Regions from separate parts of the [Ruminococcus] lactaris ATCC 29176 genome, predicted to be linked through region 1. Evidence: predicted binding sites of a transcription regulator. Region 1 holds the regulator's gene; the other holds the start of a gene.
What was found. The regulator Rex, encoded in region 1, represses fermentation and respiration genes when NADH is low (regulators of the CRP and FNR family bind a similar motif). The targets are predictions, from matches to a motif close to ATTGTTAANTANTTAACAAT.
Positions count from the first base shown of each region.

Region 2: the regulator Rex is predicted to act here: its motif matches at 2,318-2,337, upstream of adhE (bifunctional acetaldehyde-CoA/alcohol dehydrogenase).

Region 1 covers NZ_CP102292.1:1,409,110-1,412,874, reverse strand. The annotation lists gene abc-f (ribosomal protection-like ABC-F family protein) at 1-1,174, opposite strand, end outside; gene NQ541_RS06695 (redox-sensing transcriptional repressor Rex) at 1,355-1,996, shown strand; gene NQ541_RS06690 (bifunctional ADP-dependent NAD(P)H-hydrate dehydratase/NAD(P)H-hydrate epimerase) at 2,072-3,571, shown strand; gene alr (alanine racemase) at 3,572-3,765, shown strand, end outside.
Region 2 covers NZ_CP102292.1:414,012-417,776, reverse strand. The annotation lists gene adhE (bifunctional acetaldehyde-CoA/alcohol dehydrogenase) at 1-2,216, opposite strand, end outside; gene NQ541_RS02095 (bL17 family ribosomal protein) at 2,463-2,981, opposite strand; gene NQ541_RS02090 (DNA-directed RNA polymerase subunit alpha) at 3,137-3,765, opposite strand, start outside.

The DNA.
Region 1 (3,765 bases):
TTTTGACTTTTGATCCAAGCGTGAAAGATCCCTCGTCTGCAGAGACTACTTGGTTGATAATTTTTAACAGGGTAGTTTTTCCTGTACCATTATCACCAATGATGGCAACGTGTTCCCCGCGATGGATCTCAAAGCTGATATCCTGAAAAAGTTGCTGGCTGTCAAAGCGTTTGGACAGATGTTCAACTGTCAGGACGTCCGATCCGCTGATACAGGACGGCTCAAGAGAAAAGTGCATTTCGCGGACGCTTTCAACGGGCTTTTCAACAGGAGTGATACGGTCCAACATTTTTTCCCGGCTTTCAGCCCGCTTGATGGATTTCTCCCGGTTGAAAGAACGAAGTTTCTCGATGACTGCCTGCTGATGCTTTATTTCACGCTGCTGGTTCATGTATTCTTTCAGGCGGGCATCACGGATCTGTTGCTTTTTCGCTGCATAGGCTTTGTAGTTTCCCATATACATACGAATATGAGCCTGATCGACCTCAATGACTTTTGTTACGACACGGTTCAGAAAATACCGGTCATGGGAAACAATCAATACGGCTCCTGAATAATTTAAAAGATACGTTTCCAACCATGCAATGGAACTAAGATCCAGATGGTTGGTCGGCTCGTCCAGTAAGAGGATATCAGGGCTTGTCAGAAGCAGTTTTCCAAGAGAGACTCGTGTCTTCTGACCTCCTGAGAGGGTATCGGTCTGCTTGGAAAAATCATCCTCTGTAAATCCAAGCCCCTTCAGGACACCAGTGATTTCACTTTCACAGGCATAGCCATTTTTGGCCTCATATTCAGACTGAAGCCGGTTGTATGTATCCAGCCGGTTTTTCAGATCTTCCCCGGTTAAGGATTTCAGTTCCTGCTCGATGGAACGAAGCTGGGCTTCCATTGCAAAGATATCGGCTTTTGCACTTTTTACTTCCTCATAGATTGTATTGCCGGATGTCAGATCCTGACGCTGTGCAAGATAACCGAGAGTCTTCCCTTTGGCAAGAATAACATCGCCACCGTCCAGGGGTTCCTCCCCGATGATCATTTTCAGAATCGTAGATTTCCCGGCACCATTGATCCCGACAAGAGCTGCCTTCTCCCGGTCTTCAATATGAAAAGAACCGTCGCAGACAATGGTATGTTCGCCGAATGCTTTATTCAGATTGTGACAGGCTAAAATCATAATCAATAAACTCCTTATATCATAGTTCTTATTTTAAAATGGCTCTTCATTATTATAAAACTCCAAGTATCTATTATATCGAAAATAGCCGAAAATACAAGAAGTAGGAAAGTAAAGTTTGACAGAAGTTTAACTATTCTATATAATGTTGGGTAGATTATGATGTGGAGGGCAATGGAAGTGGAACAAAGAAAAATATCACGTGCCGTAATTTCCAGGCTTCCAAGATATTATAGATATTTGGGAGACCTGCTTGAAGCGGGTGTAGAGAGGATCTCATCCAATGACCTGAGTAAAAAGATGCAGGTAACAGCATCCCAGATCCGGCAGGATCTGAACAATTTCGGTGGATTTGGACAGCAGGGATATGGATATAATGTAAAGTACCTTTATACGGAGATTGGAAAGATACTGGGACTGGATAAGGATCATAACTTTATTATTATCGGTGCCGGTAATCTTGGACAGGCACTGGCAAATTATGCATCATTTGAACGGAATGGATTTATTTTAAAAAGTTTATTTGATGTGAATCCGCGTCTTGAGGGAGTGACGATCCGGGGAATCCCTGTCAGAATGCTGGATGAACTGGAAGGATACCTGCAGGAAAATGATATTGAGATTGCAGCTCTTACACTTCCCAAGTCAAAAGCGGAGGAAGTAGCGGATGTCCTGGTAGCGAATGGGATCAAGGCCATTTGGAATTTTGCACATACGGATCTTACACTTCCCAAGGATGTCATTGTGGAGAGTGTACATCTTGCTGACAGTCTGATGAAATTGTCTTATAATATCAGCCAGCACAATGAAATTCAAAAATAGCAGAGGACTGCTGCGGGTATGGTCATAGCTGGACCGGTCCGCAGCAGTTTGTCTTTAAAAGAAAGGGGACTGCTCATGAGATATTTACCGGACGGAGAACAGATGAAGAAAGCAGATCAGTATACGATCCAGCAGATCGGTGTACCTTCTGTGGTTCTTATGGAGAGGGCAGCATTAAAAATTGTTGAAGTACTGGAAGAAAAGAAAAAGGATTTAAGGCGACCACTGATCGTATGCGGCAGTGGAAATAATGGCGGAGATGGATTTGCTGTGGCAAGACTTCTGGCTGAAAAGGGCTGCCATGTGGATGTGCTTTTTACGGGAAGAGAAAGCTCTATGACGGAAGAATGCAGATTGCAGGCTCAGATCGACAAAAATCTCGGGATTAATTTGTTTACAGAAATCCCCGAGAAAGAGTATACTGTGATCATTGATGCAATTTTTGGCGTTGGTCTGTGCAGAGAAGTTGCAGGACACTACAGAGATGTGATCGGATGGATGAACCGGCAGACGGCACAGAAGGTTGCAGTGGATATTCCATCAGGAATCTGTTCTGCTACAGGAAAGGTGCTTGGTATTGCATTTCAGGCGGAACTGACAGTATCTATGGCATGTCAGAAGCGTGGCTGTGCTTTGTATCCGGGACAGATCTGTGCGGGAGAGGTTGTTCCGGTAACGATCGGGATTGATCCCGAGTACTTTTTTGAACAGAAAAGTGTCTGCATGACCTATGATAAAAAGGAGCTGGGAAATCTGCTGCCGGAAAGAAAAGAGGATTCGCATAAGGGCAGTTTTGGCAGAGTCCTTATGATCACCGGCAGTCCGGGAATGGCAGGAGCAGCTTATCTTTCAGCTACAGCAGCGTATACGGTTGGTGCCGGACTTGTCCAGATCTATACAGCAGAAGAGAACAGGCAGGTACTTCAGGGACTTCTTCCAGAGGCGATCATTTCCTGCTATAGAGAGTATGATGAAGAGAAACTGGATCAACTGATCGGGTGGGCAGATGTCATCTGTATCGGCTGTGGATTAGGACAAAGCAGTAGATCAGAAAAGATTTTGCTGCATACAATAGAGAAAGCAAAGTGTTCCTGCGTGATTGATGCAGATGGACTGAACCTTCTTGCAGGAAGGAAAGATCTGTATAAAAAACTTGGGAAAAATATGATCCTCACCCCTCATATGAAAGAAATGTCCCGGCTGACAGGAATCTCTGTATCAGAAATTGTAGAACGGCGGTTTGAAGTACTTCACCGGTTTACCGAGGAATCCCCGTGTATCTGTGTCTTAAAAGACAGCAGGACGATAGTTGCCCAGAAAGACAGGCAGAACTTCCTTAATCTGGCAGGCAATGCAGCCATGGCAAAAGGCGGTTCGGGAGATGTGCTTGCGGGTGTGATCACCGGACTTCTCGCACAGGGAATGGATGGATTTCAAAGTGCAGTGACAGGCGTTTTTCTGCATGCCTGTGGTGGAGATGAGGCAAGGGATAAAAAAGGTGGTTACAGTGTTCTCGCAAGGGATCTGATCCATGGAATACAGGTAGCGATGAAGAAAGCAAAGGAGTGTAACTAAATGAAGAAATACAGCAGAGTTTGTGCATATATCGATTTGGATGCCATTGCATATAATATGGAGCAGATGAAAAAGCGGATTGGCGAAGACGGAAAACTGATCGCAGTCATCAAGACCGACGGATATGGTCATGGGGCAGTTCCGCTGGCGAAAATGTTTGAAGAGATGCCATATATCTGGGGCTATGCTGTTGC
Region 2 (3,765 bases), 1.0 Mb from region 1:
GAGTGGTTAACACCAAGGAATGCATTTGCGAATGCCATACCAGCCATACAGGAAGCGTTTGCCATTTCTTCACGAGCCTTCGGATCGTTTGCTCCGTTCTCGTATGCAGATGGAAGGTTCTCGAATACAAGCTTAACAGCCTTCATAGCAAGACCATCTGTGTAATCTGTAGCCATAATAGATACATATGCCTCGATTGCATGTGTCATAACGTCGATACCTGAAGCACTTGTCAGTCCTTTCGGCTGTGTCATCATGTTGTCTACGTCTACGATTGCCATGTTTGGAAGCAGAGCGTAGTCAGCGATTGGCCATTTAACACCTGTGTCAGCGTCTGTGATGATTGCGAATGGTGTTACCTCAGAACCTGTTCCTGAAGATGTTGGGATAGCTACGAAGTAAGCTTTCTCTCCCATCTTAGGGAATGTAAATACTCTCTTACGGATGTCCATGAAGTCCATAGCCATATCTTCAAAGTTTGCTTCTGGATGCTCATACATGATCCACATGATCTTACCAGCGTCCATTGCAGATCCACCACCAAGAGCGATGATTGTATCTGGCTCGAACTGTCTCATCTGATCAACACCCTTACGAGCACACTGAAGTGTCGGGTCTGGAGCAACCTCAAAGAAGCATGTATGCTGGATTCCCATCTCGTCCAGTTTCTTTTCGATCGGAGCTACATATCCATTCTTGTACAGGAAAGAGTCTGTTACGATGAATGCTTTCTTCTTGTGCATTACTGTACCAAGTTCATCCAGTGCAACCGGCATAGAACCTTTCTTAAAGTATACCTTTTCAGGTGTTCTGAACCACAGCATATTCTCTCTCCTCTCAGCTACTGTCTTGATATTAAGAAGATGTTTCACTCCTACGTTCTCGGAAACTGAGTTTCCACCCCAAGAACCGCATCCAAGTGTCAGAGACGGAGCCATCTTGAAGTTGTAAAGATCTCCGATTCCACCGTGAGAAGAAGGTGTATTGATCAGAACACGGCAAGTCTTCATTGCTGCTGCATGCTTAGCGATCTTCTCTGTCTCAGCCGGATGAACATAAAGAGATGATGTATGTCCGTATCCACCGTCTGCTACAAGCTGAGCTGCTTTCTCAAGTGCCTCATCAAATGTCTTAGCTTTATACATACCAAGTACCGGAGATAATTTTTCATGTGCAAACTCTTCTGAGATATCTACAGACTCAACTTCACCGATAAGGATCTTTGTCTCCTTCGGAACATCTACGCCAGCCATCTTAGCGATCTCGTAAGCTGACTTTCCAGGGATCTTGCTGTTCAATGCACCGTTGATGATGATTGTCTTCCGAACTTTGTCAAGCTCCTCACCTGGTTTCAGGAAGTAGCATCCTCTGTACTGGAATTCTTTCTTAGCTTCCTCATATACGCTTTCAAGAACAGTTACGGACTGCTCTGAAGCACAGATCATACCATTATCAAATGTCTTAGAATGAATGATAGAGTTTACTGCCATTCTTACATCTGCTGTATCGTCGATGATAACCGGTGTATTACCAGCTCCAACTCCGAGTGCCGGTTTTCCTGAAGAGTAAGCTGCTTTAACCATTCCAGGACCACCTGTTGCAAGGATGATATCAGCATCTCTCATTACTGTATTTGTCAGTTCCAGTGACGGAGCATCGATCCATCCGATGATTCCTTCCGGAGCTCCGGCTTTCACTGCTGCATCCAGAACAACCTTAGCTGCTGCAATTGTAGATGCCTTTGCAGCCGGATGTGGGCTGATGATGATTGCATTTCTTGTCTTTAAGCAGATCAGAGTCTTAAAGATTGCTGTTGATGTCGGGTTTGTTGTCGGGATAACTGCTGCAACAAGTCCGATTGGCTCTGCGATCTTCTTAATTCCGTATGCCTTATCTTCCTCGATCACACCACATGTCTTTGTATCTTTATATGCATTGTAGATGTACTCTGCTGCGTAATGATTTTTGATGACCTTATCCTCGAGAATACCTCTCTGAGTCTCTTCTACTGCCTGTCTTGCAAGCGGGATACGTGCCTTGTTGGCAGCCATAGCAGCTTCGTAGAAGATCTTATCTACCTGCTCCTGAGTAAAAGTAGCGAATACTTTCTGTGCCTCACGCATCTCTTTCATTTTCGCCTCAAGGGCCTCTACATTGTCAATGAATCCGGTATTAACTGTCTTCTCTACAGTCTTTGCGGTTTCTTTCTTAGCCATTAGATTATTCCTCCTGTACTTGAATGAATCATTTCCTATCAGGTCATTCCTGATCACAGATATTAGTATAACTCGTTCGTTAATAAATTGTCAATGTCGCTTTTGTTAATAATTTAACACATTTTTTTGGTGTTTTTTTGTGCATTTTCACCAAATCCATGCTTTTTTTCAAATATATGCTAAAAATCCTCTGCAGGATTATCTCATCCTACAGAGGATCATAGAATTTTAAATATCTAATATAGATTATACAAGCTCAATCAGAACTTCCATAGCTGCGTCACCTTTACGCTGACCAATCTTTACGATTCTTGTATAACCACCGTTACGGTCTGCATACTTCGGTGCGATCTCATCAAAGAGCTTTGCAACCATATCTACTTCTTTCATGTTCTTCTTCTCGCCTTCTTTAACCGGGAAGAGAACTTTGAGCATCTGACGTCTTGCGTGCAGTCTGCTTGGCTTATCTTTCTTAATTGTCTTTTCTACTTCATCGTATACAGTAACTTTCTTTCCGTCAACGACTTCTTTTACACGCTTGCCATCAGCATCTTTACGTGCAACTTTAGCCTTTACTGTAACTTCTTCGTAGTTATCTTTTTCTTTTACAGCGAGAGCGATCAGGCTTTCTACCTGCTTACGGATCTCTTTTGCCTTAGCTTCTGTAGTAACGATCTTTCCGTTGCTAAGAAGTGCTGTTACCTGGTTTCTCAGTAAAGCTTTTCTCTGGCTGGCTGTTCTGCCGAGCTTTCTATACTTTGCCATTTTTTATTCCTCCATTCATTCACATTTGGTTATGCATCTTCGGGCTTATTAATCAAATGCTCCTGCCGAACTCTTCGGGCTTACCGACAGGATATTCAATCACTGCCGAACATCTCAAACGATGCTTCGGTTTCTTCTGTCTTTGCGACAGGATCTTACTCTTCACTATGGTTCAGTTCAAGATTAAGTTCTTTCAGCTTAGCAAGTACTTCCTCAAGGGATTTACGTCCGAGATTACGAACTTTCATCATATCTTCAGGAGTCTTATTTGTAAGTTCTTCAACGGTATTGATACCGGCTCTCTTCAGACAGTTATAAGAACGAACTGAAAGTTCAAGCTCATCAATGCTCATCTCAAGAACCTTTTCTTTTTCATCATCTTCTTTTTCGATCATAACTTCTGCCTGCTGTGCAACTTCAGAAAGATCGATAAAGAGCTTCAGGTGCTCACTTAAAACTTTTGCGGCAAGGCTGACTGCTTCATCAGGAGCCATTGTACCTTTTGTCCACACATCCAATGTCAGCTTGTCATAATCTGTGATCTGACCAACACGGGTATTCTGTACTGTCAGATTTACACGATCGATCGGAGTGTAAATAGAATCAATCGGAAGTACACCGATCGGCATATCTTCTGTCTTATTCTTATCTGAACTTACATATCCTCTTCCTTTTGTAATCGTGAGTTCCATATAGAGCTTGCTGTCCTTGCCACCGCTTAATGTAGCAATTACCTGCTCCGGATTTACGATCTCAATATCGGAATCAGCCTGGATATCAGCAC